3 regions of the Pseudalkalibacillus sp. JSM 102089 genome follow, and region 1 is predicted to be linked to each of the others. Evidence: riboswitches for the same ligand, from Rfam matches in the RefSeq annotation. Region 1 holds a riboswitch; each other region holds the start of a gene.
What was found. A riboswitch is a leader RNA that binds a small molecule or an ion and turns the genes downstream of it on or off. The one in region 1 is predicted to bind S-adenosylmethionine.

Region 2: linked by a shared signal. The riboswitch ahead of ABVF21_RS11915 (YezD family protein) and the one ahead of ABVF21_RS05475 (MetQ/NlpA family ABC transporter substrate-binding protein) in region 1 are both predicted to bind S-adenosylmethionine.
Region 3: linked by a shared signal. The riboswitch ahead of msrA (peptide-methionine (S)-S-oxide reductase MsrA) and the one ahead of ABVF21_RS05475 (MetQ/NlpA family ABC transporter substrate-binding protein) in region 1 are both predicted to bind S-adenosylmethionine.

What each region holds. Positions count from the first base shown of each region.
Region 1 is NZ_JBEWYW010000002.1:146,444-157,063, reverse strand. Features, by position in the region: gene ABVF21_RS05480 (S9 family peptidase) at 1-1,803, shown strand, start outside; SAM riboswitch class I at 1,913-2,021, shown strand; gene ABVF21_RS05475 (MetQ/NlpA family ABC transporter substrate-binding protein) at 2,192-2,998, shown strand; gene ABVF21_RS05470 (methionine ABC transporter ATP-binding protein) at 3,020-4,054, shown strand; gene ABVF21_RS05465 (methionine ABC transporter permease) at 4,044-4,718, shown strand; gene ABVF21_RS05460 (iron-containing alcohol dehydrogenase family protein) at 4,819-5,913, shown strand; gene ABVF21_RS05455 (L-cystine transporter) at 6,443-7,837, shown strand; gene ABVF21_RS05450 (DUF6843 domain-containing protein) at 8,017-8,517, shown strand; gene ABVF21_RS05445 (histidine phosphatase family protein) at 8,622-9,188, opposite strand; gene ABVF21_RS05440 (LuxR C-terminal-related transcriptional regulator) at 9,250-10,620, opposite strand, start outside.
Region 2 is NZ_JBEWYW010000004.1:247,660-258,279, reverse strand. Features, by position in the region: gene metH (methionine synthase) at 1-1,496, shown strand, start outside; gene ABVF21_RS11950 (NAD(P)-dependent oxidoreductase) at 1,619-2,182, opposite strand; gene ABVF21_RS11945 (sirohydrochlorin chelatase) at 2,179-2,925, opposite strand; gene cobA (uroporphyrinogen-III C-methyltransferase) at 2,939-3,724, opposite strand; gene cysC (adenylyl-sulfate kinase) at 3,781-4,389, opposite strand; gene sat (sulfate adenylyltransferase) at 4,404-5,552, opposite strand; gene ABVF21_RS11925 (inorganic phosphate transporter) at 5,577-6,641, opposite strand; gene ABVF21_RS11920 (phosphoadenylyl-sulfate reductase) at 6,647-7,369, opposite strand; gene ABVF21_RS11915 (YezD family protein) at 7,481-7,624, opposite strand; SAM riboswitch class I at 7,721-7,826, opposite strand; gene ABVF21_RS11910 (NfeD family protein) at 7,942-8,598, opposite strand; gene ABVF21_RS11905 (DUF1002 domain-containing protein) at 8,668-9,543, opposite strand; gene ABVF21_RS11900 (hypothetical protein) at 9,726-10,061, shown strand; gene ispG (flavodoxin-dependent (E)-4-hydroxy-3-methylbut-2-enyl-diphosphate synthase) at 10,201-10,620, shown strand, end outside.
Region 3 is NZ_JBEWYW010000001.1:291,518-302,137, reverse strand. Features, by position in the region: gene ABVF21_RS01355 (glycosyl-4,4'-diaponeurosporenoate acyltransferase) at 1-419, shown strand, start outside; gene fni (type 2 isopentenyl-diphosphate Delta-isomerase) at 400-1,443, shown strand; gene ABVF21_RS01345 (Na+/H+ antiporter NhaC family protein) at 1,639-3,042, shown strand; SAM riboswitch class I at 3,130-3,243, shown strand; gene msrA (peptide-methionine (S)-S-oxide reductase MsrA) at 3,343-3,993, shown strand; gene ABVF21_RS01335 (hypothetical protein) at 4,040-6,283, opposite strand; gene cydD (thiol reductant ABC exporter subunit CydD) at 6,542-8,275, shown strand; gene cydC (thiol reductant ABC exporter subunit CydC) at 8,272-9,981, shown strand; gene ABVF21_RS01320 (hypothetical protein) at 10,142-10,444, shown strand; gene ABVF21_RS01315 (DNA topoisomerase III) at 10,531-10,620, shown strand, end outside.

The DNA.
Region 1 (10,620 bases):
ACATATGCTTCTGGGGAGAAAAAAGATCACTCTCCGCGCTGGTCGTCTGATGGGAAGACGATTGCTTTCGTTTCGAATCGATCAGGAGAAAATCAAATATGGCTTATCTCAACTGATGGTGGCGAAGCGCGACAACTATCTGATTTAAAAAGTGGTGTTTCCGCTCCTGTTTGGAAACCCGATGGTTCTTCGCTACTTGTTTTAAGTAAGGATACAAAAGAGAAAGAAGAAGGACGTAAGCCTCTCGTTGTGACTGACTTACAGTATAAAGCAGACGGGAGTGGTTTTCTTGACAATAACTTTTTGCAAGTTGTCTTGATCGAGGTAACCTCAGGTGAAAAGAGAATAGAATGGCTTACAGATGCACCATTTAATCATTCTAGCCCTAACTGGTCACCGGATGGACAATCCATTGTATATGTGAGAGATCGATGTGAAGAACAGGGGTCCTACATGCGAGCCGACATCTTTATTCAGGGTCTGAATGAAGGATCAGAGCCTGAGCAGTTAAATCGTGAAGGTGGGAGCTTTAGCACGCCGAACTGGTCACCAGATGGGAAGAAGCTCTCATTCATTGGGCATAACTTTGAGCATGAAGGAGCTACGTTAAATAAAATCTGGACTGTTGATATAGCGAAAAAAGAGTTTACTTGTTTAACAGAGGATGTGGATTTAGAGTGTTCGGATGTATTGATTTCAGATATGCACTGGGGCGGCGCTTCTCCTGGTGCGATGTGGAGCCAAAATGGAGATGGACTCTATTTTCTTGCTAGTAAAGAAGGAAACACTGGTGTTTATTTTGTCGGAGAAGATTGCACGGTTCGACAAATAACGGGTGGTGACAGGCACCATTACGCGTTTCACTACTTGCCAGGCGCGAATGAAGCGGCTGTTGCAATTAGCGATCCACTTAACATTGGCGATATTTATACGCTTTCGTTTCATGGCGATCGAGTAAATGAACAGTGTTTGTCTCAATCAAATGCTGACGTTCTCGAAAGCTTGGAGCTCTCGACACCAGAAATGTTTACATACGCTGGGAAAGACGGTTTGGAGATTCAGGCCTGGCTCATGAAACCAAATGATTATCAGGAAGGTGAGGGATATCCTCTTATTCTTGAAATTCACGGTGGACCGCATATGATGTATGGTAATTCATTTATGCACGAATTTCAGCTTCTTGCAGCAAAAGGATATGTTGTCCTTTATACGAATCCACGTGGTAGTCAGGGTTATGGACAAGAGTTTGTAAATGGCTGCCGAGGAGATTATGGTGGAGGTGATTATGAGGATTTGATGGCGGGTGTTGATGTCGCGTTGGACAAGTATTCCTTTATTGATGAAGCTCAACTTTTCGTGACGGGAGGCAGCTACGGTGGCTTTATGACGAACTGGATTGTTGGGAAAACCGATCGATTTAAAGCAGCGGTTACCCAGCGCTCCATTTCGAATTGGCAAAGTTTCTATGGTGTTAGTGACATCGGATACTTTTTCACAAAGTGGGAAGTTGGAAGTGATTTAGATGAAAACCCTGCTAAGCTATGGCATCATTCACCGCTTAAGTATGTGGACCAAATCGAAACCCCACTTTTAATTCTTCATAGCGAAAATGATTATAGGTGCCCTATTGAGCAAGGAGAGCAGTTATATGTGGCTTTAAAGCATCGTGGGAAGGAAACGATGTTTGTAAGATTCCCAGATTCTGATCATAATTTATCAAGAAGCGGTCATCCAGAACTACGAGTGGAACGACTTAAGCATCTAGGAAACTGGTTCGACAATTACCTAGAAGGAAGGCAATAAGAAATCTTTCGACAAATATCGGGCGGTGACAGGCACTTTTTGAGATCTTCCCTTGACGCCCTTCGAGAAAGATACTATACTATTGAAAATAGTTAAATAATATTGAAAACTCTTATCAAGAGTGGCAGAGGGACTGGCCCTGTGACGCCCAGCAACCATCTCAGTTCGTGAGAAAGGTGCTAATTCCAGCAAACGAGCAATCGTTTGAAAGATGAGAGAGAGTTCAGCACTGCTGATAATGATGAAATGATACTACTCTCTCTGTACTTTACAGAGGGAGTTTTTTTTATTGGGAGGGGATTTTAGCAGGTCGAAGTACTTTTTCGCTTTTATGTTTTAGTGCTGAAACGCTTTATATTACTATATGAATTTTAAAGGAGATTGAGAAATGAAGAAATCATTGTATCTATTTGGTGCACTTATTTTAGTCTTTTTGGCAGGTTGTTCAGGGAATGAGGCTTCTGGGGGTTCAGAAGATGACCCACTGAAGGTAGGGGTAACGGCTGGTCCGCATGAAGATGTGATGAATAAGGTGAAGGAACTCGCAGCGGAAGACGGGTTTGAGATTGAAGTGATTGCGTTTAATGATTATGTGATGCCAAATACAGCCCTTGATGAAGGAGAATTGGATGCGAACGTATTTCAGCACGAACCTTATTTGAATGATTATGTAAAAGAAAGAGGACTCGATCTTTCCAAGGTAGCAACTACGATTACTTTTCCAATGGGAATTTATTCTGACAAATATAAGAGTCTTGATGAATTGCAAGAAGGCGACAAAGTTGGCTTACCTAACCATTCAACAGGCGAACCGAGAGCGCTAATGTTGTTTGAGCAAGCTGGCATTATTGAGTTGAAAGATGGCGTTGGTGTTAAAGCAACGATCAAAGACATTGAGAAGAATCCTTACAATCTCGAGTTTGTTCCATTAGAAGCTTCACAAATTCCAAGACAGCTCGGTGAGCTTGCGATTGCAGCAATTAATACGAACTTTGCAATGGAAAGTGGACGCGTACCGAAAGAAGATTCGCTTGAAATGGAACCAGAAGATTCCCCGTGGGTGAACGTGATTGCAACACAAACAGAGAACAAAGATGATGAACGTATTCAAAAGCTAGTGAACTACTATCAATCAGATGAAGTGAAGCAATTTATCCAGGACGAATTTAACGGTTCTGTAGTTGCATCCTGGTAATTCGAAAGAGGAGTGAGCACGATGATTCGATTAGAAAATATAACGAAAACGTATAAAAGCGGTGAGAGGATTACGAAGGCGGTTGATGATGTTTCCATAGAAGTTGAGAAAGGAAGCATCTATGGCGTCATCGGTTATAGTGGTGCAGGAAAGAGCACGCTTGTCCGAATGGTGAATCTTCTGGAGCGACCGACAGATGGAAAGGTATTTATCAATGACATTGAGCTCACTTCTTTGTCTACTGGAAAGCTTCAAAAAACAAGACAGCGTATTGGGATGATTTTTCAGTCTTTTAATTTGTTGAAAACAGGCACTGTGTATCAAAACATTGCCATCCCGCTGAAGCTTACGGGTCTTCGTAAAAAAGAGATTGAAGCGCGAGTTGATAAATATTTAGGTATCGTTGGGTTATCGGATAAGCGGGATGCTTATCCTTCCCAGCTATCAGGCGGTCAGAAGCAGCGTGTGGCGATTGCCCGTGCGCTTGCTCATGAACCTGAAGTACTACTATGCGATGAGGCAACGAGTGCCCTTGACCCAGATACGACAGAATCAATCCTATCTTTATTGGAACAAATCAATCGTGATTTTGGAATCACGATTTTACTCATTACGCATGAAATGCACGTTGTCCAGAAAATATGTCATGAAGTGGCTGTGATGGAGAACGGGAAGGTGATTGAACAGGGGCGAGTGATCGATATCTTTAGTAAGCCTACTACAACGACGGCCAAACGATTTGTTCAGTCGTTATTCCAGGATGAGCTTCCAGAGTCGCTTGTGTCGCGATTGAAAGAGCGTGGTCAGATCGTGAATCTTTCATTTATTGGGGAGAAATCAGGTAGTCCCGCTCTTGCGCTTGTTAGTAAGAAGTTCGACGTGTATCCGTCCATTTTAGCAGGGAACATTACACAACTGAAGGATCAGCCTTTTGGTAGGCTAGTCGTTCATTTAGATGGGGAAGCGGAAGAGACGGCTCGGGCCGTTGCCTTTTTAGAGGAAAGTGGCGTCGTAGTAGAAGGCTATGTTCAGGAGGTGGAAGCTCATGTCAGCTAAGGTATCGGAGTTTATTGATCTTTGGGGTGCAGACATTTGGAACGCGATTATTGAAACATTTCAAATGGTTGGGATCTCACTACTGATTTCAGTGTTGATTGGCCTCCCGCTTGGTGTGCTACTTGTTTTAACTAGAGCTGAAAAAGCATTAGAAAATAAAGTTCTTTTCCGTATATTAAATGCGGCTATAAACGTGATCAGGTCGATTCCATTTATCATTTTACTGTTTTTCATTTTACCTTTTACAAAAATGATTGCAGGTACAACTATTGGAGTAAAAGGTGTGATTGTGCCGCTCGTTGTCTTTACGGCGCCTTATATCGCAAGGTTGATGGAGTCTGCTCTTCTTGAGGTCGATCGTGGAGTAGTAGAAGCCTATGAAGCAATGGGGGTAAAAACGAGACACATTATCTGGCATGTTCTTGTAAGGGAGTCTCGTTCATCGATCGTTCTTGGATTAACGATTGCGACAATTGGACTGATTGGGGCAACGGCAATGGCTGGGCTCGTTGGAGCAGGTGGACTTGGTGATCTCGCTTATCGATACGGTCATTTGCGATATGAAGTCGATGTGATGTACGTTACGGTATTTCTCCTTATTGTCCTTGTTCAGGGACTCCAATCGTTCGGGAATGTTCTCTCCGCTCGTTTGAAGAAGGATTAAGTTAAAAGGATATCTCATTGTGCAATTGTTTATAGCAGGTGTGTCTTCAATAAATGAACTTCATGATCAGTTTGTTCATCAGATTTAGGAGGAAGAAAAGATGGAATCAATTCAGGTAAGAGCAACGCCAGGACATTATGAGTGTCGATCAGGTATCCTTCAAGAATTACCACGGTTACTTCAAGAAGGGCAGTTCCAAAAAGTATTTGTGATTTCTGGCCATCAATCGTGGGCAGCGGCTCAAGATTATTTCCCGGATCTATCTGCCTTTCATGTAGCTTATTCTACGTACAGTGGTGAATGTTCAGAAACTGAAATTGCAAGGCAATCAGAATTAGCCAAAATTCACGGTGCCGATTTGATACTTGGGGTAGGCGGCGGAAAAGTTCTGGATGTAGCGAAAGCGGTTGGTAATGAAGTGAACAAAGATGTGGCTCTTGTGCCAACTCTTGCGTCTACTTGTGCTGCAACGACGCCGCTTAGTGTGAAGTATTCAGATGAGGGAGAATTTATTACGTATACTATTTTTCCAAGAAGTACATATCTTGTTCTTGTAGAACCTGAAATTCTTGTGCAGGCACCAATCGCTTATTTGAAAGCGGGGATTGGTGATACGCTGGCCAAATGGTATGAAGCGAGAGCACTCATTGAGGAACTGCCTTCGACGCCAATCCCAGTAAAACTAGCGTATGAAGTAGCAAGAAGCTGCCGTGATGTCCTTGTGGCAGATGGTGAAAAAGCGGTTAAGGATCAACAGAAGGGTCGTTTGAGTGATGCGTTTATTCGGGTGATTGAAACAAATCTTTTATCAGGAGGGATGGTAGGAGGTCTTGGAGATCGCTATGGTCGGATTGCAGCGGCACACTCCATTCATAACGGATTAACACATGTATCTGAAGCTCATTCGTTTCTTCACGGTGAGAAAGTAGCTTATGGCATACTTGTGCAACTTGTACTAGAAGGTGAGTGGGAAGAGGTGAGAGGTTTATTTGCCTATTATAAAGAAATTGGTTTGCCCCTCTCGTTAGAGTCAATTGGCATTGAACCAACAAATGTGGAGAGCATAGGTCAAGTCATCGCAGAATACGCTACGAGAGATGGGGAGTCTATTCATTTCCCTTCAGGTCATGTGACGAAAAATGATGTAGTTGAAGCGATTCTTGGTTTAGAAGCATTACAAGTTACATTAAGCTGATTAGAGGCATATCTAGCGAGAAAAAAGTCCCCTGGAAGTTACGATTCAACGTCCAGGGGGCTAAATATGATAGATGGATTTTGCGAGCAGATCAAGATGGCGGTTGCGATGTTCCTTCCATTGACATTGTTGGCCAGCACCAGGCTGAAAATAGTTCTTGATCAGTAATAAAATCATTGAAATGTTCCCCCTCTGATTCAACGAATGTATTATTTAGCGCCTATTAATAATTTCCTGTTCAAGAACGTAAATGTTCTCCATGTCCAGCACCTCCTTGTGTCTCTCTTTCTTTGTTAATTACAGTCTACGCCGTATGCGTATCAAATAAACCAGTCACCAGTTCGGTTTTCAACTCATCCTTAAGATGGAGATTTCATAAGCCTTTTCCTCCATTCGACAAATAGCGGGAAGTGACAGGCACCAGCGCTTGACAGTGCCACAAATTGGTAGTATTTTAGATTAATGCCGACTAAACTTATAAGGATTATAAAGTTTTGGTTTTATAGAGAAAATAAAAGGGGGAAATAGCGTGGATACATTTTTAGTCATTGTGAATATTGCCATTTTACTTGTTCTTATTGGTGTTTTAATTAAGATGCAGCAGAAGCATGTGTCTTTTAGTAAGCGTGTGTTTGCTGGTTTAGGGTTTGGGGTTGTGTTAGGTGTTTACTTGCAAGCTGTCTTCGGAGCTAGCTCAGAGATTGTGAGTCAAACATCAGATTGGTATAGCATTGTAGGGAGCGGATATGTACGCCTTCTAATGATGATCGTGATACCACTTGTTATGGTTTCGATCATTCAATCGATTACGAATCTTGAGAAGACTTCAGAGCTTGGCAAAATGTCAGGGTGGATTATTGGAATTCTTGTATCAACCGCAATGGTTGCAGCGATCGTTGGTGTAGGTAGCTCGCTCGTCTTTGATTTAAATGCAGAGCAAATTGAGGCAGGGCAAGCGGAACAGGATCGTGGAAGCTATCTAGAAGAAACGCTTGGTAGTGTGAAAGATATGAGTACGCCAGATAAAATTCTTGCGTTTATTCCTGCAAATCCGTTTGAAGATATGACAGGAGCTCGCCCGACCTCAACGATTGCCGTTGTTATATTCTCAGCTATTGTCGGAATCGCGGCACTAGGTGTACGTCGTAAAAATCCAGAGCAAGCAGCCGTCTTCACGAAAGGTGTGAATGCTGTCTATGCGATCGTTATGAGAATCGTCACACTAGTTCTTCGGTTAACTCCATTCGGGATTATGGGCTTGATGGCAACTACCGTCGCTCAAACGAACGTAGGCGGTATTCTCGAACTCGGGAAATTCGTTCTTGCATCCTATTTAGCACTGCTTGTGATGTTTATCATTCATTTGATTTTGGTTGCGACAGGTGGATTAAATCCACTAACATATTTGAAGAAGGTATTACCTGTTCTTACGTTTGCCTTCACTTCTCGTTCAAGTGCAGGGACAATTCCTTTGAATATTTCCGCTCAGAAAAATAGCCTTGGTGTTGATGAAGGAACAGCGAACATGTCTGCATCCTTTGGTGCAACGATTGGCCAAAATGGTTGCGCTGGTATTTATCCAGCGATGCTCGCAGTTATGATTGCGCCAACGGTAGGTATTGATCCGCTCAGTCCTGGATTTTTAATCCAACTTGTCTTAATCGTTGGTATTAGTTCGTTTGGTGTGGCTGGAGTCGGAGGCGGAGCGACATTTGCTGCGTTAATCGTTCTTTCTTCTATGAACCTACCCGTTTACTTAGCCGGTCTTCTCATTTCTGTTGAGCCACTCATTGATATGGGGCGGACGGCGTTAAATGTGAATGGTGCGATGACTTCAGGTACACTAACATCACGAATTCTTGGCAAGTTGAACCACGATAAGTTCAATGATTCAAATGCTGTTGAAAAAGATATTGCCGTTTAACTAACGGATAAAGCCCGCTTCCCATAGAAGGCGGGCTTTTTTATGAGAAGAATAACTCGATTGACATAGTGCATCGTCATAACCCGGTCAGTTTGTTGTTAGGAATTTTTCCATGTGAAGGAAGTGCAACCACCACCGTCGAAAAAGATAAAGGTACAAACGGTCAGGGGGAGAAGCGTATGTATGCGATCAGATTACTCGTCGTGGTTTTGATAATGTTGATGGCCGCTTCATGTTCGTCTAAGGCTACAACCATTCATCATGAAAAAACAGATACCGTTCATTTAGTTCCTGAAGGGTTTGAAGGGAAATTGATCGTGATTTACAACGTGGAAGGCGCTCCAAAATTAAAACAAGAAAAAGGTTTTACAGTTATTCCCTATAGCGAAGACGGTATGTATTTAACTTCAACGGAAGATATGAAATACGGGGCAGTAACGGATGAATTCTATTATGTGGATCAAAAAGACAAGCGTACTGAAATTGATACAAGCTGTACGTATTTGTTCCCAAATAGCGGAATCACTATAGAAGATCGCCGCCTCCTTTATAATGCTTTTTATTTAACAGAGTCACACTGTAGTGAAGATTTTCATGGTAAAGGTCCTGAAAATGAAGGGAATCGAAACATTCTCGCTAGCGTAGAGGAGAAGTTAAAGAAAGAGGGGATTTTAGAGTAAGGTTCTTTAAATTGAGACATATCGAGGGTTCAAGTTCTTCGCAAGAAAGTAAACCACACACTTGAACAGCATAAAAGATGACGGCGCATAAGGGGTGTCATTTTTTATGCTGTTCTTTCCCAAATACGCTCCACCTTCATTAACTTTTCTCCTTGAAAGGTGAGGCAATAGACATCAGGCATATCGAGATTTTCCCAAAAGTGTCTATCGTACTGATCATCGAAATGACTCATCATGAGAACCATTAAATTCCCATGAGTACCCATCACTACGCTTTTTCCTTTGTAGGTTTTAAGTACGTTTTGAAGAGCGCTCACTCCTCGGCTACGAGCGAGTTCGTTGGATTCACCACCAGGGTAGCTAAACGTTTCATCTTGCCAAACAGCGTCGATCGCGGATTGAAAATCATCAACAGGTTGTCCAGCAAGTGTTCGCTCTTTAAATGCTTCTATAACTTGAATGTCTATTGAGTGATGTTTTGCGATGCCTTCAACTGTATGAATCGCTCGATTATAAGGGCTAGAAAGCACAACATCAATTTGTTTTTCTTTCATTAGATGTGTAAGGCTCTTTTCATCCCTGTTGCCCTTCGGTGATAATCCTCGTCCGTATTCATCAGGTGTATAAGAAGAATGAGCATGACGTACAAGATAAATTTTCGTTTCATTCATTTAGTGCTTCACCTCTTTAAAGGAGCGGGGGTCAGGTCCGCACCTGACCCCCGCTCTTCCATTATTTCCTCTCAAGCATAATACGCGTTAGCTGCGTGCGGTTCTTTACACCAGTTTTCTCATAAATTCGACTTAAATGCTTTTTGATAGTCACTTCGCTTAAGGAGAGTTCAGCAGCAAGATTAGCATTTGAGTATCCTTGGATGACGAGTGTAACAACCTCTTCTTCACGCGGGGTAAATTGAAATGGATGGTGCGGTGTTTCCGTTAGATTTACGCCGAGCGCCTGTGCGAATGTTTCAAGGTACTGGGAAAGACGAGCGTTTCTTAAATCAAGTTCATAAGTCTTGGAAGGTCGGCCAGGACCATAGTCAAAATGCATTGCTTCGTGTACTTCGCTGAAACGGAACTGTTCTAATAAATCTTGATAAAAAGGAAGTGGTGTCGATGCAACGAGAATTCCTTCAGTTAGAACAAGAGGCAGAAGATGATACAAAAGTGCCTGGCGATCTTCCATTTGGTTCACATTTTTTACACCGAGGTATCGAATGACCCATCCTGCTGGCTTATCTTGAGACAAAATACGTTTTTCATCTGCAGAAGACAGCCTCTTAAAATAACTTCTTGTAACAGGGCTTTGCTGTAGCTTCTTAAGCGTGCTGGACTGGATTGGAATAAGAAAAGCAATTCCAATAACTTTTCCACCACGGTGACGTAGCAGTTTCACATGCTGAATCCCTACAGACTCAATCATTTCCTTCGTTATATAAGCGGAATCTTTATCACCGCTCTTTGGAGCACGTTGATAAAAAACCTTGGTACTTCGATCATTAACGAACGAGGCTTCCCCGGCGTCATTCATCGTGGAATGGCTTTTCAAATAAGGAAGGACCTCGTCCCAATCGTCTGAGCTAGCAGAAGTCATGCTATAGGTAGAGAGCGTGTCGTGATCAAATAAAGAAGCACGCATCATTGGTTCACCAAGTAAGTAGAAGAATTCGCTGATTTCGGTGGAATCCATGACACGGTCGTGCTTAAAAAAGGATCGACAATAGAGCAGGGCACGTTTCCATAATTGATAATAATACGTGGGTTTTCTTCTACGTAGATCGTCTCTCATTGCCCGTTGAAAAAGAGTGTTGAGCTGCCATCCTGACTCTGTTTCTTCAAAAAAGGAAAGGGATACGAGTGCTTCAAAATCTTTTCGCGAGATCGTTTGATCCAGCATTACTTCAAGTTTTTCCTGTTGAATGTAGTGACCAATCGACGCCACTTCTATGTAGGGAAGGAGGCGATCATCTTCAAGTTCACTTAGCCATTCTTGGACGACGGTTCTATAAATTTTCTGCTCATCCTTCTCATTCCATTCCTGCGTCTCGTTTAGTTTCTGAACGCAAAGTGATAATGCATAGGGATTACCACTTGAAAATTG
Region 2 (10,620 bases), on a different contig from region 1:
AATACAGTTCTCCACTTCAAATTATCAATGGACCTCTAATGAATGGGATGGCAGAGGTGGGTAAATTATTTAATGATAACCAATTAATTGTTGCTGAGGTACTCCAAAGTGCAGAGGTGATGAAAGCTTCCGTCGCTTTCCTCGAACCTCACATGGAAAAAGAAGATGCCTCCCATACTAAAGGGAAAGTATTATTAGCAACCGTTAAAGGCGATGTTCATGATATTGGTAAGAACCTAGTTGAAATAATATTAAGTAATAATGGTTTTGAGGTGGTTGACCTTGGAATCAAGGTTACCCCTACCGATCTTATTCATCAGATTCAGGAGCAACAGCCAGATTTTGTTGGACTTTCAGGACTATTAGTGAAATCTGCCCAACAAATGGTTCTGACCGCTCAAGATATGAAGCAAGCTAAAATATCTATACCAATTATGGTAGGCGGTGCGGCTCTATCACGTAAATTTACCGATAATAAAATTTCAGCTGAGTACGATGGACCTGTTTTTTATGCAAAGGACGCAATGGAAGGACTATCGCTTTCCAATCGGCTAAGTAATGAAGAAGAAAAAAGAACTCTTATGGAAGAGCATTCTAAAAAAAGAGCTACTCAACCTGTCATAGAAAGGAAAACTAGCTCTAATAACAGAACGGCAGTTGCTGTTAAACCTGTTTCTAATGTAACGACTGATGTGCAGGTTTATCAGCCGTACGACCTTGAGCCACATATTTTAAGGAATCACTCTGTTGCACATATTGAGCCATATATAAATATGCAGATGTTAATTGGACATCACCTGGGTCTTAAAGGGAAGGTATCAAGACTATTAGAGGAAAAAAACGAGAAGGCTGTTCATTTAAAAGAAGTGGTTGATCAGCTGTTAACTCGAGCGAAAAAAGAAAATTGGATACAGCCCTCAGCGAAGTATCAGTTCTTCCCAGCACAGTCCAATGGGAATGAAGTGATCATTTACTCTCCACATGATCATCAAACAGTTATTGAACGGTTTTCATTTCCTCGTCAGCAAAAAGAACCTTTCTTATGTCTTGCTGACTACCTTCGTTCGGTATCAAGTGGTGAAATGGATTATGTTGGATTCTTTGCTGTTACAGCGGGAAGAGGAATTCGTGAACGTTCTCTAGAGTTAAAAAATAAAGGTGATTATCTGGAAAGTCATGCACTACAAGCATTAGCTCTAGAGACTGCTGAAGGTCTTGCTGAACACATTCATCAGTTGATGAGAGATAAATGGGGATTCCCAGATCCCACAGATTTCACTATGCAGAATCGATTTTCAGCAAAATATCAGGGACAACGCTTTTCTTTTGGATACCCTGCTTGCCCCGAACTCGAAGATCAAAACAAGTTATTTGCACTCATTCATCCCCAAGACATTGGGATTGAATTAACAGATGGATGTATGATGGAGCCCGAAGCCTCTGTCACTGCAATGGTTTTCGCTCACCCAGAAGGAAGATACTTTAACGTTTTATAAGAAACAAAAGGAGGAGCTAGGGCTCCTCCTTTTGTTTCTTATGGTAATTTTAAGATCGCTTCAAACGTATCATTGATGATCTTGAAATAGAAAAATAGTTTAAGCGAATCAATAGCATGTGATTAAAGAAATGTCTTATTCATAGCTTTTTCTAAAATGTCCTTCTTTTCACTTTCACACATGTGATTGTTCTTTATTTCCAGCCTTTTCTTATATAAACTCTCTACATACTGTCCATATGACTGGTCATATTGCAACGAAAGGTCATCTCGAATTTTCTTCGCGAGCAACGGACTTGCTCCACCTGTGACAACAGATATCACTAGTCTTCCTCGCCTCAACGTTGCAGGTAGAGACACGTTACCTCTGTCAGCCTGATGTGATGCATTAACTAGCTGATTATCTTCGGCATGTTTGACAACAAATTCATTCACATCATACAAATTGGTCGCCACAATAATTAAAAACGCATTATGTAGATCACACTCCCTAACTGCGCGTTCCATCAGGGTAATATTGTCAGAATCCACATATTTCTTAATGTCAATGTGAATATCAGGGCTTACTACTTTTAGATTCGCGCCGCAACCAAGTAGACCTTTGAGCTTCCTAAGTGCGATACGCCCCCCTCCAACAATGACAACTTTTTTTCCTACCAGGTTAAGGGTAACCGGATATTCCCTCATACCTTTACCTCCATCTCATATGCTTCTATTACTCTTTCTTTCAATACATCTTTCAAAAATTCATGGTAGCCAAGGTAATGACAAAGATAGAAATCTGGACCATCTCCATCTAACTTACTTATTTTATGTTCCATTTCTCTCATTAGAACACCTGTAAATAAAAGATAAGGAATGACAAAGATCTGACTATTAGTGCCGTTTTTAGCGTGTTTAATTCCTTCATCAAAGGTTGGAGTTGCAGCTGCAAGATAGCACACAGAGACCTTTTTAAATCTCATCTTTTCAAGGATTCGCCTTGCGATTCGATCTAAATCTCTTATTGTATCAGGATCACTACTTCCTCTCCCTACAAGTAGAGCACTTGCATCTTGTTGAATGGAAACTCCTGTCTCCCTTACTCTTTCTTCTATAATAGAGATCAACTTATCGTGAACTCCGAAAGGACATCCCATGTGAAAAGTTATGGATGGAAATTCTTTAGAAACGCGCTCTACTTCATTCGGAATGTCCTTCTTTACATGAGTTGCTGCAAGTAATAAGACGGGTACTACCACGATTTCTTTCGCACCTTGTTGTACACATGTTGATATACCTTGATAAATATCGGGCTTCGATAGCTCAAGAAAACATGTCTCTTGGATTGGATACCCAAGTTCTTTTTTACACTTCTCAACAAATTCTACCGCTTGATTTTTTCCTTCTTTCACGCGACTACCGTGACATATATATAGAACGGCTTTCACTATCCACCACCTCCTATAAGGCGCTAACGACCGACCTAGTGCTTTGTTCATCTCGTGACATTTTCTCAAACCAATTCAGTTTCGACCTTAAGTTTACCACTTCACCCACGATAATCATGCTTGGGTTTTGCACTCCTGCTTTCTTTACATCTTCTGTTATTGTCTCAAGGGTACCCGTTACCGTTTGTTGCGTTTGTGTTGTTCCCCAGTGAACAAGCGCAACAGGAGTTTCTTTATTCCTTCCATATTTTCGAAGCATCGAGCAAATATAAGGTAAATTTTTCACTCCCATATAAATGGCGAGTGTATCTATACCTTTCGCAAGACTCTCCCAGCGCAATTCTTCTTCTTCGCCTTCTTTACGGTGACCAGTTACAAATGCAAATGTTGAACTTAGTTCACGATGTGTTACTGGAATGCCTGCATACATAGGAGCAGCAATACCAGAAGTAATTCCTGGAACGATTTCAAAGGGGATTCCATGGTTTGAAAGGACTTCGGCTTCTTCACCACCTCGACCATAAACAAAAGGGTCTCCTCCTTTTAACCTTGTGACCACTTTCCCTTTAAGGGCATGCTTTACGAGAAAACGATTTATGGTTTCCTGTTTTAGTGTGTGGTAATCAGGTAACTTACCGCAGTAAATTAACTCGACCCCTTCTTTTGCGTAATCCAGAAGGTCTTTATTGATTAAGCGATCATAGAGGATCACATCAGCCTGCTCAATACACTTTACGCCTTTCACTGTAATTAAGTCGATGTCTCCTGGTCCTGCGCCAACTAGATAAACTTTCCCCATCTGATTTCCTCCTCCACGAGATGATTTTATTCTTTAAAATCACTTAAGCTCAAAAGTTATTGATTTATAATCAACCCTTGCTTTACTAAATAGGACATCACTTTATTAGCACATTCTTCTCTGGAGTGGTTGTCCGTATCAATGGTGATTTCGGGATTGATCGGTACTTCGTAAGGAGATGATACGCCTGTGAAGTGAGGAATCTCGCCACTACGAGCTTTTTTGTATAATCCTTTAGGATCTCGACTCTCACACTCATTTATTGGACATTTCACATATACCTCAATAAATTCACCTTGTTGCAGAAGTTCACGTACTACTTGTCTATCACTATGGAACGGGGAAATAAATGCAGTGATTGCGAATTGACCGCTATCAACTAGTAGTTTAGACACCTCCCCAATACGTCTAATATTTTCCTTGCGATCTTCTTCTCGAAAACCAAGATCCTTATTTAAACCCTGACGGATATTATCACCGTCTAGAACATAGCTTTGGACGTTTAATTCATGAAGCTTCCTTGAAACATCATTTGCCAGTGTTGATTTCCCGGAACCAGACAAACCTGTAAAGAAGAGTACTGCACTTTTATGCTGATTTCTCTGCTGCCTCATTTCTTTTGTTACCACTGTATCGTGCCAGGTTAAATTATTGTTCACTGTCATCTCAAATCTCCCCCTTATGCGTTCACTGTCTTCTCACTCATTCCTTTAATTAGTACCTCCACAACCTCAGGACGACTAAATGTTGCCGGAGGCTGCTCCCCATTTCGTAAAAGGGCACGTACTTTAGTACCTGATAAAATGACGTGATGCTCATTCCCATGCGGGCACGTTTTGGCCGAAGCCATGCTATCGCACTTCTCACAGTAGAAACTGTGTTCAAAGAAGAGTGGTGTAATTCCTAATTCCTCGCTTGTAAATTGACTAAAGATTCTCTGGGCATCATAAGTGCCATAGTAATCACCTACTCCGGCATGATCTCTCCCCACAATAAAATGTGTGCATCCAAAGTTTTTTCGAACAAGCGCATGAAAGATTGCCTCTCTTGGCCCTGCATACCGCATAGCAGCAGGGAAGACACCAAGATGCACACGATCTTCAGGGTAATAGTTCTTAAGTAGAACTTCATAGCTTTCCATTCGAATTTCTGCTGGTATATCATCTGATTTGGTTTCACCTACAAGAGGATTCAAGAACAAGCCATCCACTGTTTCAAGTGCGGTCTTTTGAATATACTCATGCGCTCGATGAACTGGATTTCTTGTTTGAAATCCTACAACTTTCTTCCAGCCCTGACGTTCAAAATAATCTCTTGTTTCAGATGGATCATAATGATAGCGGTCAAACTTGCCTTTTTCGGTTCTTTTAATAAGTGTAATTGGTCCACCAATGTAAACATCTGGTCTATCGTAAAATTTTTTCACTCCTGGATGTTCACTGTCCTCTGTTAAATACACGTGGCGCGCCTCCACTCCCTTATCAGGAGTATATTTGGATTCCACTTCTATTGTGCCGTACACAGTCCCATTATTAGTTAACTTCACTTTATCACCAATTACGATCTCAGCAGCTCGTTCGTGCGTAACTGGCAACGTAATAGGAATGCTCCATGGCAACCCGCTTTCTAATTTGAGGTGATGAACGACTGACGTATACTCATTTTCATTAAGAAAACCAGTTAACGGACTATACGCTCCAGTTCCGATTAATTCCAGATCACTTAACGCAGTAGTGTCTAGCTCAATTTCTTGAATAATCCCATCAATTTCAGTATTAGGTTTGTAACGGTTAATCAATGTTCCTCCATGCGCGTTAATTGTTGCCATCTTAATCCCTCCAAATTGAATTTATTATAAGCTTCCTTCGTCTTGTAATGTCCCCTTTTGAGAGCGAATCGATCGAATTAAACTTCCTGACCCAAGCGTCGCTAGAATAACGCTGCCAATTGCAATTAATGTATATAAATCACTTTCTAAAAAAAGTTTGATCATACTATAAGAAATAACTAAAGAAAAAACCGGTGAAACTGCCCAAACTTTAATCATTCGCGTAATGACATCTTTCTGCCAAAGCTGAAATCCATCTTTAGCCGTTCCAATACCAATGATCGATGAGGTGGTAATCTGGGTAAGCGGCACCGGAATCCCAAATAAGGAAGCTCCAATCACAAGTCCAGCGCTCGTACCTGATATAGCACAACCTTCACCAAGTGAAAACTTTGTGATGCGATAACCATTCGTTTCAATAACACGTTTACCAAATACTAAAGCACCTAAAGCAACAAAAGCTCCCCCAAGAAATGCCCCGTGAGAAAGGGATAAAACACCCGCTCCAACTAGCGGTCCAATCGCATTTGCGACGTTATTCATTCCTGCTGAAAAAGCTTCTAGAAAACCGGCTACAATTAAAAAAATGGTGAGTGGCTTTTGCCAATTTGAAGTAAGTTTGATTCTTTGTTTTAAAAGACCTAAAAATTTCCCCACACTGAGAGCTGTAGCAAAAGCAATAACTGGTATAACGATCCACAACAACATAATGAACATCACATTCTGAAAGTACAAAGCACGGTAAGCAATACCAACTCCTACCACTGCGCCCACAGTAACTTCACTTGTTGATAATGGAATCCCCATCATATTTGCTAGAAAGAGCGCTGTTGTAGCTGAAATGAAAATAATCAAGATAACCTTTAGACTGAGTACGGAAGAAGGTATAATGCCACTCCCCATTGTTTTAATAACATTACCTCCACCTAATGTGGCACCACCAACAATCCCAATCGCACAAACACTCAGTGCTACACTTCTTCTTTTAATCGCTCCAGCCCCGTAAGCCACTCCCATCGATGCCGCAGCTCCACTAGCGCCAATATTCATAGCAAAAAAGAGAGCCACCGTAATAACTAAGGTTGTCATGACCGTCACCGATTTGGTGCTGAATCAAGATGCAAGCCGCATTCCGTTTTTTCCTGATTTGCCCATCTCCCAGCTCTAGAATCACTACCTTCCAATACGCTTTCAGTGCATACCGCACATCCTATACTTGGGTAGCCTTTATTATGCAGGGGATTGTATGGTAAATCCTTTTCGTACACGTACCTCCAAACATCTTTCCATGTCCAATGAATAAGTGGACAAACCTTAATCGCCTGAAACTTATCATCTCTATTGAAATAATTTGTCTTTTGTCTGAGTGGCGACTGCTCTCTCCTTAACCCTGAGATCCAGGCACTTACATGATCTAATTCTTCATGCAATGGTATGATCTTTCTCAAATTGCAGCACTGTCCCGGGTCTCGCTCCCATAGAGCATCTCCTTTACTTAATGCCTGTTCCTCGACCGACTCCTTTGGTTGCTTTAACTTAATATTTAGAGATGGATATTTGGCTTTTACTTTATTAATTAGCTCATAAGTCTCATCAAAATGGAGACCTGTATCCAGAAAAACAATTTTCGCGTTCTGGTTTATTCGGGAAATCAAATCAATTAGAACGACACCCTCAACACCGAAACTACAAGCATATACAATATCATCTTGGTAAATTTGATACGCCCGCTTCAGAACTTCAAGAGCCCCTTTCGTTTCTGATTCAACGTTGAATTCAGGTTCCTTTCCCGACCAATTATCATAGAACCAATTCATTTCTAACCCTCCCAATTCCGATCAAGGAAATATATTTTAAAGTTTAAAAAAAGAGGCGATTCTAACCTTTAGGGTTAGAATCGCCTCTAGTTTCTCTAGTCAGCGCCAATATTAAAGTCGTTCTTTTTCTTTTCTTTCAAGTTGAACAACTTTCCCATCTTGAACAACAAGCGTAATTGATCCAAATTTCAACGAACTTAGCATTCGTTCTATGCGTACAGCAACGTCTGAAAAATTCTGGTCTTTCGTTCCCATCATGCAACCTCCCTTTGTCGTAATAATCATGAGGAGAAGCTTATAAATGAAAAAAGCCTTCCCAAATTGGAAAGACAGATCAGGTTACCTTAATTCACCTTATCTTCCAAAATGGACTCCATTTTGCTGGAAGTAGCACCTTGCCAATCAGGCAGGTTGCTGGACGTCAACGGGCCAGTCCCTCGGTCTCTCTTGATAAGTTATTTTCTAAATCTTAACTATTATCTAACAACATGTCAACCCTAGTTTAGAGATCGGGATAAAGGGATTAGAAAAGAATATGAAAAAATCCCCGAATCTATGACTCGGGGACCATTTTAAATTGGATGGCGTTTACTTTCTTCTTTTTTCTCTTCTATTAATATACGCGTACCATCTACAGACGTAATAACTACTGCCGTATCCTTATCGATCCAACTTCCAACAGAAATGGCGCTATACTTTTTCTCATTGACTTGTATTGTTCCACTTGGTCGAAATGGAGTAATTGTCATAGCCGATTCTCCAACTAAACTCTTATACTCAGAGTTCATGGAATTATACCCCATTTCACTGCTTAACCGATCCTTTAACGTCATTTTCGTCCACATAGAGCGTGCGGGGAAAACACGCAAAAACAGGAATGAAGCAGCTGTACCAATTAAAAAACCACTTGAAACGAGAAGTCCATAAAGGAAAGTTGGAGAAGGAATGGCCACGGCTGTAACCATCATAATTAATCCAATCAAACCAAATGTACCATCGTTGAGTAATTTCCCATCAAGAATAACTAAGCCTAAACCAACAGCAAACACAAGTCCCATCCAGAGAATTGATGATAAAGAAGTAAGATGGAAACTAAAATAAAATGTGAGCAATAGTATTCCGATCAATCCAAAAATACCTTTTACACGAACAAGTAACTCAGCAAACAAGAATAGCACGCTAAGTAAGACGATAAGAAAGCCAACTGCTGGCAAAGATAGAATTTCCATCCTCGCTCCCTCCTTTTCCTTCTTCTCTTATACGTTCAAAAGGGAAGAAAGTTTCAGTCACTTGTCACTTTACGATTGAAATACCCCTTTTATTCCATCAATAATCGCAATAAAGAAATCAATGATTTTTTGAATAAATGACTGTGTCTCGTCTTTATTTAAAAAATCGTCTAGATTTTCTCTCGCGTTCTGCAACTGACTTTTCATTTGATCCCAATCAATATCAAGATTTTTCATTCGATTAAACAGTTCAACAAGACCATCCAACTCATCTTGAGTCAATTCAATGCCTGAATCGTTAGCAATTTGCTTGATAACTGTTCTTAAGTCATCTTCCGTCTCGGGTGGGTTTGTAGCAATTTCATCCTTAATCTTAGTCATTAGCTCCGTTGCTTTATCTGCGCCAATACTATCGCTCAATTTTGCAGTAGTGACGAGCTCTTCATTTGCTACTTGTTTTTGCTCCTCAGGTATCACTTCATCTGTGCTTAATTCATAAGCTTTGATTAAACCAGTTAATGCGGCCGTACCTGAAACCTCCATTGGTGCTGTCACATAAACATCAGCATCTTTTACTCCAGCTGTTATTAAAGCATTTGCGTACATTTCATCTGTTACCCAATTAATATTTTTTGTGTCAACGCTTAAACCAGCATCTTTTTCACCAATGGTTATGGAAGAAGAAGATAAGGCGCGGGTACCGATTAGCGCTTTACTTATATAATTCCCAAGATATTTATGCTCTTCTTCATTTGATACCGTTACCGTCATTGCATTTTCCGGAGCTTCCATTTCATCAACTAGCTTCTGTTTTTGCTCTTCAGATAGATCTTCACCAAGTGTAACGATAACATCTCCGACGCTCGCATCCGCTTGTACCACCATAGGAATAATAGACATCATTAACACCATCGACAATAAAAACGGCAATCCTTTTTTAAGCATGTTTTTGGTCTCCTTTTAACGTGAGGCTCTAATGAAGAGTAACTCAGTTAATCTCCCCATCTCTTAGTATTCTACTCGACACTCGATCGAAAGAAAAGATAATTCACTAGGAAATCTGTCATATCATGGAAGGACAAGCATATCGTAGTACAAAGGAAATCATTCTGAAGGAGTTGCGAGAGATGCGAAAACTATTGTTAAGTTCCCTATTTCTGCTTGTCCTTCATACAACTTATTATGATTTAACAACAGGAACCCTTACAAATAACAGAGCTATTTCAGAAGTATCAGAAGCAGTCGAAGTAGTGTCACCTGAAAAAAACTCTCCCTATGTGGTTTATAAAATAAATGCTGGCGATACTGTTCTTTCTTTAGTAGAAAAAGCGAACGGCTCAATACCGGTTCCGATTGAAACGGTCGTTCACGATTTTGAAACATTAAATAAAATTCATCCAACTCTTATACAAATTGGGAAAGAATATAGGATACCTACTTATGACCAAACATCTGCTCAATGATTATTTCTTGTCAATAGCTCTCTAAAGTTGCTACAATGGGATAGTATTACAGATGAGTCTTATTCCCTACAAGGGAGTATATAAAAGCGATCTAAATCATGAGGTAAGCAATCCTACATGTAAAAGGAGCGATTTTCGCATGAATGAAATTACCCACCGTAGTCAAACTAGACCTGTTAAAGTAGGTCCTTTAACAATAGGCGGTAACGATGAAGTTATTATTCAAAGTATGACAACAACCAAAACTCACGATGTGGAAGCAACAGTTGCTGAAATCAATCGTCTTGAAGAAGCTGGTTGTCAGATTGTACGAGTAGCTTGTCCAGATGACAGGGCAGCAGATGCAATCCCTGAAATCAAAAAGAGGATTAATATCCCTCTTGTCGTTGATATTCACTTTAACTATAAGCTAGCACTAAAAGCTATTGAAGGTGGAGCAGACAAGATACGTATTAACCCTGGTAATATTGGACGTCGCGAAAAAGTGGAAGCTGTCGTAAAAGCAGCCAAAGCAAAAGGCATTCCGATTCGCATTGGCGTTAATGCTGGTTCACTTGAG
Region 3 (10,620 bases), on a different contig from region 1:
CAGATTCCTTTTATGAATCTAAAAAATCAATGTTACAAAATAAGAAATGGGAACTGAAAGTGTATGATCGTATCCAGATAAAGAAGTGGAAAACAATACTACCTGATGGGGGAGATGTGTTTAAAGGAGGATTTCGGAAGAAAGAACTCAAAACGCTCACTTCTTCTTATATAAGGAAATTTATCTTAGAGACAAGACGTGCAGAGGTGACTCATTGGCTTCTCATACCACCTTCATTCTTGTTTTTCTTATGGAATCCTTTGAGTATTGGTTTAGTAATGGTTGGGTATTCTTTAATAGTTAATCTTCCATTTATTCTTATACAAAGGTACAATCGACTCAGGTTAAAACCATTATTACATCGACAGTTGAAAAAAGAGCAGCGCAGGGGGAATTCCATTGGAACACTTGGGGTTTGATCAAACCGAAAAAAGAAAGAACGAACATATTGATATTTGTCTAACGGAAGACGTGGAAGGACAGGGACTTACGACGGGGTTAGAAAAATATCGTTTTAAGCATAATCCACTACCAGAAATTGATTATAATGAAGTCGATATTTCCACTCAATTTCTTAATAAGAAATTGAAGACGCCATTTCTGATCAGTTCAATGACGGGGGGTACAGAGCGATCTTGGGAGATTAATAAACGTCTTGCCAAAGCTGCTGAAGCACATGGTTGGGCGCTTGGTGTAGGCTCAATGCGTGCAGCTATTCAAGAATCGAAATCCGCTTATTCATTCGACGTAAGAAAACATGCACCAACCATTCCTATACTAGCTAATATTGGAGCTGTTCAACTCAATTATGGTTTTACAGTAGAAGAGTGTAAGAGAGCGATTGACTTCATTCAAGCTGATGCGCTTCTGCTTCATTTAAATCCATTACAAGAAGTATTCCAACCTGAGGGTGATACAAATTTCCAAGATTTAATCGATAAAATTCGAGAAGTAGCAAAAGCGATCCCTGTTCCACTCGGTATTAAAGAGGTTGGCATGGGAATCGATGCGAAGAGTGCTCAGCGTCTTATAAGTGCAGGTGCCAGTTTTATTGATGTTGCTGGAGCGGGTGGAACATCCTGGATTCAAGTTGAAAGTTTTCGTTCCCATCAAACATTAAGACAACAAGCTGCCGAAGCTTTTCAAGATTGGGGTAATCCGACAGCTGATTGTATTATTGATGTAAGGAAACAGCATCCCGATGTCCCGATGGTTGCAAGTGGCGGACTAAAAAATGGTGTAGATGCAGCTAAAGCTATTGCTCTCGGTGCGGATGTGTCTGGATTTGGTAGGGCATTACTTGAAAATGCGGTAGATGATAGTGAAGAAGCGCTATCAGATCAATTAAAGCGAATTGAGTTCGAATTACGAACGGCTATGTTTGGAATTGGAGCTGCATCGATCAATAGATTAAAATACAATAGCGCATTAAAAAAGAAATAGTCAGAGCACTGAGCTCTGGCTTTTTTGTATGAATAAGTTAAGGAACGATGTTCAATTTGTCTTATTTAACCCATATGGCACCATTGAATTCGAGCAACTCCACTTGCTCATATGAATGAGGAATCAACATTATCGGTTCCCGTAGTATAGGTCGTTCTCTAGAGAGCAAACTAGAGCTTAAGGAGGGCGACGCTAATGGCCTGGTTATCCATTTTTCCGTTTATCGTTGTCATTATCATTGCGATGAAAACAAAACTAGTGATCCCAGGATTAACGGCGGGTTTGCTAACAGCATCATTTATATACAAACCTGGATTGATCATTGGTTTACAACAGTTCTATGAATTTATAATGACTGGTTTGAAAGATGAAAATAATGTTAAAATCGTCCTTTTTCTATATATGTTTACGGGCTTAATCGGATTGATGAAATATACTGGTGGGATAAAAGGATTTGTTCAAGTTGCCTCATCCAAAATCAACTCAAAAAAAGGAGCGTTATTTCTGACGTGGGTGTCAACGCTAGGAACATTTAGTGCTCCTAGTTTCCGCATTGTAACGGTAGCCCCAATCATGAAAGCTCTTTTAAATAAAGTGAAAATCACTCCTCAGGAGCTTGGATTTGTGATAGAAACGACAGCAACACCAGTCATTGTCTTAATGCCAATTGCTACCGCTTTTGTCGGCTATATGTCATCTGTTGTGCAGCTTTCACTTAAGGCGGAAGGTATTGAAGGAGATGGCTATCGTTACTTCCTTCAAAGTATCCCTTATAACTTTTTTTCGATTAGTATTTTATTGATTGGCTTTTATTTGAGTTTTTTCCATCATCGAAAAACGCCTGCTACAGACGCAGGTAATGTGGAAAAAAAGCTTGATGATCAATGGGAAGATTGTCATCCAGCAGTGGCGAAGGATCTTCCTACGAAACCGATGAATTTATTAATACCTCTTGGAGGAGTTATTCTCCTAACACTTCTTCTCACATATTGGAGTGGTTATCAGAAGGGGTTTACTTCTTTAATCAAGGCGTTTATTGAAGCAGATGTGCTCGACGCGATGGTCTTTGCACTTCTCACTACAGTACTTTTAACGTTCGTTTTCTATTTATTTCAACGTTTTTCTTTAAAGGACCTTGTTACTTATTTTATCGAAGGGGGTAATGAGATGATGCCGGTCATCGTCTTGCTTACTGTTGTTTGGGGCTTAGCAGCTTCAACAGAAGCTCTTGGCTTCTCATCTTTTGTTACCTCAAACCTTGATTGGATTCCTACTTTATTTGTACCACCAGTCTTATTTCTCGTTGGTGCGTTTATTTCATACTTTATTGGCTCATCATGGGGCACATGGGGAATTTTAATGCCGCTTGGTATTTCATTAGGGTATTCTACAGGAGCAGATCTCCCTGTTGTCATTGGAGCTGTGTTTGCGAGTGGGACATTTGGCGCATTTGCTTCTCCGCTAAGTGACAATACGAATACAGTTGCGAGGATCTTGCAGTTGAATCCTATGACATATGCGAAATTTAAGCTTGGCCCAGCTTTATTAGCGGCGGGATTAACTGCAGCTGGCTACTTTGTTATCTCTTTTGTAATATAATTATTTTTATGAGTACTTTTGTATTGACATCCGTTTTAAAACCATTTATTATTGGGACTAACTTAATAATCCTTTGTTTAAAGGATCTTCTTATTCAGAGAGGTGGAGGGACTGGCCCTTAGATACCTCGGCAACGGACCTATGAACTTGTGTTCAATTGGAACCGTGCTAATTCCTGCGACGAAAGTCGAAAAATGAGAAGAGGCTCGGTCTATCCAAACCCTCTTCTGTTCGAGCAGATGAGGGTTTTTTTATGCACCCTCATTTGGAAATATGTTTTAGTAGAGGGAGAGACTGATATTGCATACACTAATGGATAACGAAGCAAGAAAACAACAGCTTATTAAGACCCTTCTCTCACAAGGGATATATAAGAAGGGTGAAAAGCAACTTTATATGTTATCACTAAATGAATTAGAAAACATATATGCTCGATCAAATAAAACCATACAGAGAAAAGGAAACGGAGTGGTCACAGTGGAACAAGCAACATTTGCAGCAGGGTGCTTTTGGGGAGTAGAAGCGCTATTTCAACAATTGAACGGTGTTATTTCAACTTCAGCAGGGTTTACAGGAGGAGAGACGATTAATCCAACTTATGAAGATGTTTATTCTGAATTAACAGGCCATGCCGAATCTGTCCAAGTTGAATATGATCCTTCGCTCATTACTTATGAAGAACTTATAGAAGTTTTCTTTGAAAATCATAATCCAACCTCTTTAAATAAACAAGGAGAAGATGTCGGAACACGCTACCGCTCAGCGATTTTTTACCATTCAAATGAGCAGGCAGAAATAGCATTGATTGCGAAAGAAAAACTCGAGCGATCCGGACGCTTCAAAAAACCAGTTGTGACGCAAATTGTACCAATCACTTCATTCTATCGAGCAGATGAATATCATCAAAGCTATCTTGCAAAGCGTGGACAGTCTTCTTGCAAAATTTCATAATAGAAAAAAGCCTTCCCTCATCGTCATGAGGGAAGGCCTTTTTTAGTTAATCACCTTGATTGACACCTATTTGGTCAATATAGACTTTTCCTTTCTCTGATTCATTAAATTCAAATGTAAGAGCATTCATCTTCTTCGGATTAAAGGCATCGTTTGCTTCTAAGAATTGCTGCATCGGGATATTAAAGGTTTGGAGAACCGGTTCAGTAGGTTCACCATAACGTCCTTCTTCGAAGTATTTTGTTTTTGTGTGTAGAATAGGAAGAACACCTTGCAACTGCATGACGTCACTCAGCTTAACACTAGCGGACGCTCCGTTATCTGAACTAGCCGTGATTGTGAAATCAACAGGTTGCTGGTCAGATGGATCTGAAAGGTTTGCTGCTGTGAATGTTAATGAACTGTTCATTGTATAAGCAAATGGATCCTGAAGGGCTTTCTTGAAATTTAATTTGTACGTGCCGTTCTTTGAATAGGAATGATCCCATTTCAAAAAGACCCCATGAGTACCTCTTTCTTTATCGCGTCGAAATTCAAGCTCTCCTTCATACCATTGCAGCAAGCTATTAGCCTCTATGGTGATATAAGGAGAAGTTGTTGTTGTGACATCAACGTCCTCCTCAAAAGTGCTATAGATATGATACGAAGGATCTTCGTATTTACTAATGTATGTTGTATCAGGTAGCCATTCGAGAGCATAGCGATAATCCTCAAACATCGGTTGATAAGACTCATTTTGATGAAGCGTCGCTTCAAGAAATCCAGCAACATATGTGCGGGCTATTTGTCGTTGTTCAGTGCCTTTAAGAAGAGGCTCTTTATTTAATAAAAGCGTGAAAGGGAAATACGTATCGTTTTCTCCCCACGTTGTGTTAAATTGTCCGTGATTGGCGCGATCAATATAAAGGGCTGCTTTCATAGCTTCTTTTCTGCCAGTTAAATCAATCCCATTATACTGTCGGTCGCCTTCGAATTCCGATAAATCACTATCATAAGAACCTTGAAGCAATAAATAATTGACATCATCCACTTCGATTTTTCGATCTGAAAGTGTTTGATAATCCGTCGGTGCAAGTGCGATAACAGATTCAATATTATAATGGAAATCAAAAGTCATGTTTCCGTTATTTGGATAACGATCAAGGTCATTGAATTTTGCTGCTAAAATGGCAGCTTGACCACCGCGAGAATGACCTATTAAAGCAATTTGATCCATATTCACTTTGTTGAATAATGGATTATCTTTTTGAGACGATAATTTCTCCATTTCTTCAATATGTTTAAGCAGCAACCAGGCGCGTCCATTAATGTCTCCTGCGAGGCCTCCAGACCATGATGAATTGAAGAAGTTCTCATCTACTGATACTGTTAAAAAGCCACGACTAGCGAGTAACTCTCCTAAATAATTGTAGCCTTCATCTGAGAAGTCCTCCATCTTATGGTTTCCATGGACAATAAGGACAAGGGGGAAAGACCCTTGTCCTTTGGGCACCCATACACGTCCATTTAGTGGCACATTGGTGTCTTTAAAGCCCCAGAACCACTCACGTTCTTTGGACCATTCTCCAATCATACTTGAAGCGTTAACTGACATCGTTTGAATATCAACTTGCTCTCCAAATTCAGGACGTTGCTTATCCTTACCACTTCCATATGTATAAGTAGTTACATCAAATGAGCCGTATTCTGAAGGGTTATCACTAACAGGTGAGAGCGGCTCTACATTAATAGAGAGACGATCATTCATCAAACCAGGTGTGAATAACCAGTATGAAAAAGCAGACGTTGCTAAAATACCAAACAGTAGCATGATCATAGACATTGGCTTTTTGATCCCTTTAGAAAGAGGGTATCCGAACATGGCGCCAAGGATGATACCGACTGCAATTAAAAGATAGGAGAGCGGAAGGATGTTCTCTAATTGACGAAATTGATCTAATGTATAAATGGTTATAGCAAGCGAGACTCCAATACTTGCAATGAGAAGAGAGGGTAATCTTTTGAAATGCTCTACGAACCATGTACCAATCTTAACGGTGAGTAGTGTACTGACAACTGCTATTAATAGGAAAAGAATAATGTCCATTATTTGACCCAGTCCAGTATGAAAATCAAACCCAATCGAAAAGATTAGCAGCATTGTCATAAAAAGAGCGCCGTAAGAAGCTCCTTTCCACATGGTTTTAAAGAAGGATTGTAATGGTTGAGTAAAAGAAATCAATAAATGCTTTAATTTATTTCGTTTGTGTGTATTTTTACGCGTTTTTTCAAATTCAGGTTCGTGTTCCACGCTAATCCTCCATTTCTTATCCTGCTGATTTCATTATAGCAAATAGGAAATGAGGAAGAATGCTAAATCTAAGAATGCCTCAATTGAATAAGTAGTGGCTCGATGACTCTAGCACAGATTTCGTTCATTTAATTGTAAAAAATGATCGTTGCATAGTATTTGCTTCTCCTTTGTATAAGTCGTACAATAGGAATTAAGAATTAATGTGAAATATTTCACAAACGTATGTTTGTTGTGAAACTAAAGGTGGGGGATTAGGTGAAGAACGAACTTAAAGCGTATGCTTCAGGTTTTAAAATCACACACTTGTTCATGATTTTAGGTGCTCTTATTATTGGCGCATCCATTATTGTACAGGCTTTTCTTACAGTAGAAATAGTGAATCGGGTATTTATTGAGAGACTAGCATATTCAGAAATTTCACCGTATCTCATTGGCTTACTGATTGTCATGGCGCTACGCCCTTGCGTATCTTATTTAATGGGAAAAGCAGGCGTAAATATGGCCACTATTGTGAAACAAAGAATAAGAGAAGCGCTTTTGAATAAATTTTCTCGAGACGCACTTTTAACGTCTTACCAGGGTAAATCTGGACAGAAAGTGAGCGTTTTACTAGATGCGGTGGATGAGATTGATTCCTATTATAGTCAATACATTCCACAAGTGTTTAAAACGGCGGTTATTCCTTTTTTTATTCTAATCGCAGTTTCAACTCAGCATATTGAAACAGGGCTAATAATGATCGTGACGGCTCCATTCATTCCACTCTTTTATATTATTATCGGCATTCGTACTCAGAAAAAATCCGAGGAGAAGCTAGAGCAAATGACCGTTTTTTCTGGTCGTTTTCTTGATACAATTCAGGGTTTGACTACGTTAAACTTGTTTCGTCAATCGAAGAAATATCGCTCGATAATGGAAGAAAGTAGCTTGAATTATCGAGATGCAACGCTCGAAGTTCTTAAGGTTGCGTTTGTCTCATCCCTTATGCTTGAGCTTATTTCAATGTTAAGCATTGGGATTATCGCTCTTGAGATTGGTCTTCGTCTCATTGTGTTTAATAGCATGTCTTTTGCTACAGCCTTTTTCCTTCTCATGCTTGCTCCTGAGTTCTATCTTTCCCTAAAGGAACTAGGCAGTGCTTTTCATACTGGTAGAGGTAGCATGAGTGCAATGAAAAAGGTAAGTGAAGAACTTCATCGTGAAAGTGACGAAATGAAATGGGGAGATCGATTACTTGAAACGAAGGAGAGGCCACCACTGTTAGCGTTTAAGAACGTTTCCTATCGCTATCAGGAGAGTGGATTTGGATTATCCTCTATTGATCTAACTATTAAACCTTATAGCAATACGGCCGTGATTGGTCGGAGTGGATCTGGAAAATCGACGCTTTTGAATTTGCTTGGTGGATTGCTTCCACCTCAAGAAGGTGTTATTACCGCCGACGAAATTCCCCTAACAAGTTTAGATGAAGAAAGCTGGTTTTCAAAGATAAGCTTTATATCACAAAACCCGTATTTGTTTACTGGAACGATCGCTGAAAATATCGCGATTGGATCAAAAAGTACGGATAAAATACAAATAGAAGCGGCGGCTGAGAAAGCTGGTATTTCCTCGTTTATTGCTTCTCTTGAAAATGGTTTTGAGACGGTTATTGGTGAGTCCGGAAGAGGGATATCCGGAGGAGAGAAGCAGAGAATTGCGCTTGCTCGAGCATTTATAAAACAACCAGAGATTATTTTATTTGATGAACCAACAACGGGACTTGATTTATATACAGAGAAAGTTCTTCACACTTCGATCAAAGAGCTATCAAAAAACGCAACAATGATTACTGTAGCACACCGTATCCATACAATACGAAATGCCGATCATATTATACTACTTGATAAGGGAAACTTGATCGCGGAAGGAACCGATGAATCGCTTTATGCTTCAAGTGAGTTGTATCGTGATATGGTTGATACGCAGAAGGGGGAGGTCACATTATGAGAGAGCTAGCATTTGTATGGCGTGAGATGCTGACAGAGAAACGGGATATCCTCCTCTCGATATTATTTGGTTTTATTGCGGGAATAACAGCTGTTGCCTTGTTTGCTTCTAGCGGCTATTTAATTTCGAAGGCAGCCTTATCGTTACCTGTGTTTGCATTAGCGATTTTAACAGCTGTTGTGAAATTTTTTGGACTTGCACGCGCAGCTGGACGCTACTTTGAAAGGATATATTCTCATCGCGCGACGTTTTCCATTTTAAGCAACATGCGCGTCTCATTTTATAAAAAGCTTGAGCCAATAGCGGCAGGGTTGTCACAGCGATATCGCAGTGGAGATTTGCTAGGTAGAATTGTAGGAGATATTGATCGACTGCAGCATTTTTACCTTCGCGTTTTTTATCCACCTATTGTTTTTATTCTCATATTCCTTGTTACGATTTGGTTTACGCTATTCTATTCTTTCGAAATTGCACTTCTAATGTTACTTGGAGTGATTTTTACAGGGATTGTGATTCCGGGTTACTTTGCGTGGAGTATTCGAAAAAAGGATCGAAAGGTTCGTTCAAGTAGAGGAGAATTTGCTGCTGATTCAGCTGAGTTTTTCGCTGGTTATCGTGATTTGAAAATCATGAGTGAGGTTGAAGGAAAGAAAAGCGATCTTAGAACAAAATCCAACGACTATGGGATTGCTCAAAGCAAAGAAGGAAAAGAAGAAGTGCTTCATCAAGCTGTTAATTCATTTGTTTCTTTATTTGTAACCTGGAGTGTTATTGGGGTCGGTTCATATCTTGTTACAACGGGAGAACTAGATGGCGTGTTTCTTGCCATGCTTGTCCTGATCTCTTTAACGTCCTTTGAGAACGCAGTGCCATTGGCTATCATGCCTGCTTATTTGCAAGATAGCATAGTAGCTTCGAAAAGATTGTCATCTGTAGAAGGGAAGCCATGGGTGGAAGAGAAAGAAAAGTTGGATCTTCCGAAAAAGAAAGCTTTTTCTCTATCGGCAAGAAATGTCACTTTTTCTTATCCAAAGGAAATAAGAAAGTCATTAACTAATGTAACGGTTCATATTCCAGCAGGAGGAAAAACGGCTATTGTTGGACCAAGTGGTTCTGGAAAATCGACTCTTTTACAACTTTTCTTAAAGTTCTTTGAGGGAAGTGGCACATTAGAGATGAATGATCGTTCCATTCAATCGCTTTCCGAAGAGAATATCTGGAGCGAGACGAATGTCGTCCTGCAACAAAATCATTTCTTTTCAGGTACGATTCGTGATAATTTGCTCCTAGCCGGAGAGTCATTATCCGATGAAAAGTTAATGAAAAGTCTTCAAGCTGTCCAGCTAGAACACTTTTCTCTCGATTATAGCGTGCACGAAAAAGGATCGAACCTTTCTGGTGGCGAGCAACAGCGCCTCGCTATCGCTCGTTCCTTCTTAAAGGGTAAACGAGTCTGGTTATTAGATGAACCGACTTCCTCAGTCGACCTTCTTACTGAAAGGTCAATTCTCAAGCATCTTTTTGAACAAGCGAAAGAGGATACACTTCTATTGGTCAGTCATCGGTTAAACAATCTTGAACAAATGGATCAAATTATCGTAATGGATTCAGGTCAAATCGTAGAAAGTGGTACGTATAAAGAATTGATGAAAATGAAGGGCTATTTCTATCAAATGAGAGAAATAGAGAAAAGTGTCCTTCTTTAATATTGATGGAGTCTCATCTTCCAATCGCTTACTGAAAAGAAAATAGCGATTGGAAGTTTTTTTGTTGACTTTTTTAATGGACATTTTTGATTTGTGGATCAATAGAGAATCGTCTTTGGAACTAATGCTATGACAAAAAGAAGGGGGAAGTCTTCTTTATATGGAATTTTATAGGGATGATCTAAAAAGGAGGGGATTTGTTGTTAAACAACGTGAGTGTGTAACCGTGAAAGTACCTAATATGAAACAAGCGCTAGCCTTTTGTACGAAAGTTTTGGATTTCGAGTTAACAAAAGAGGATGGCCCTAAAATTGTAAGCCTTGTTCATGAAAACATACCAATTGTCTTAGAAGAGAAAGCGGTTCAAACTGATAGTAAAAACGTGCTACTCGGAATTCCATCTTCTAGCATTCTTCAGGATCATTTTGATCCAAGCGCCTTAGCGATAGTTGAATATAGTTAGGATAGATAAAACACCTACTACCATATACGATCACATGTACGATATACTAATAGCTAGCGTATTTTTTTGAGAGAGGAATGTTACCTTTGGCAGCTGTTTGTATTATCGCCGAAAAGCCAGATCAGGGAACGCGTCTTGCCGCCCCTTATCCAACCGAAAAAAAACAAGGATATCTC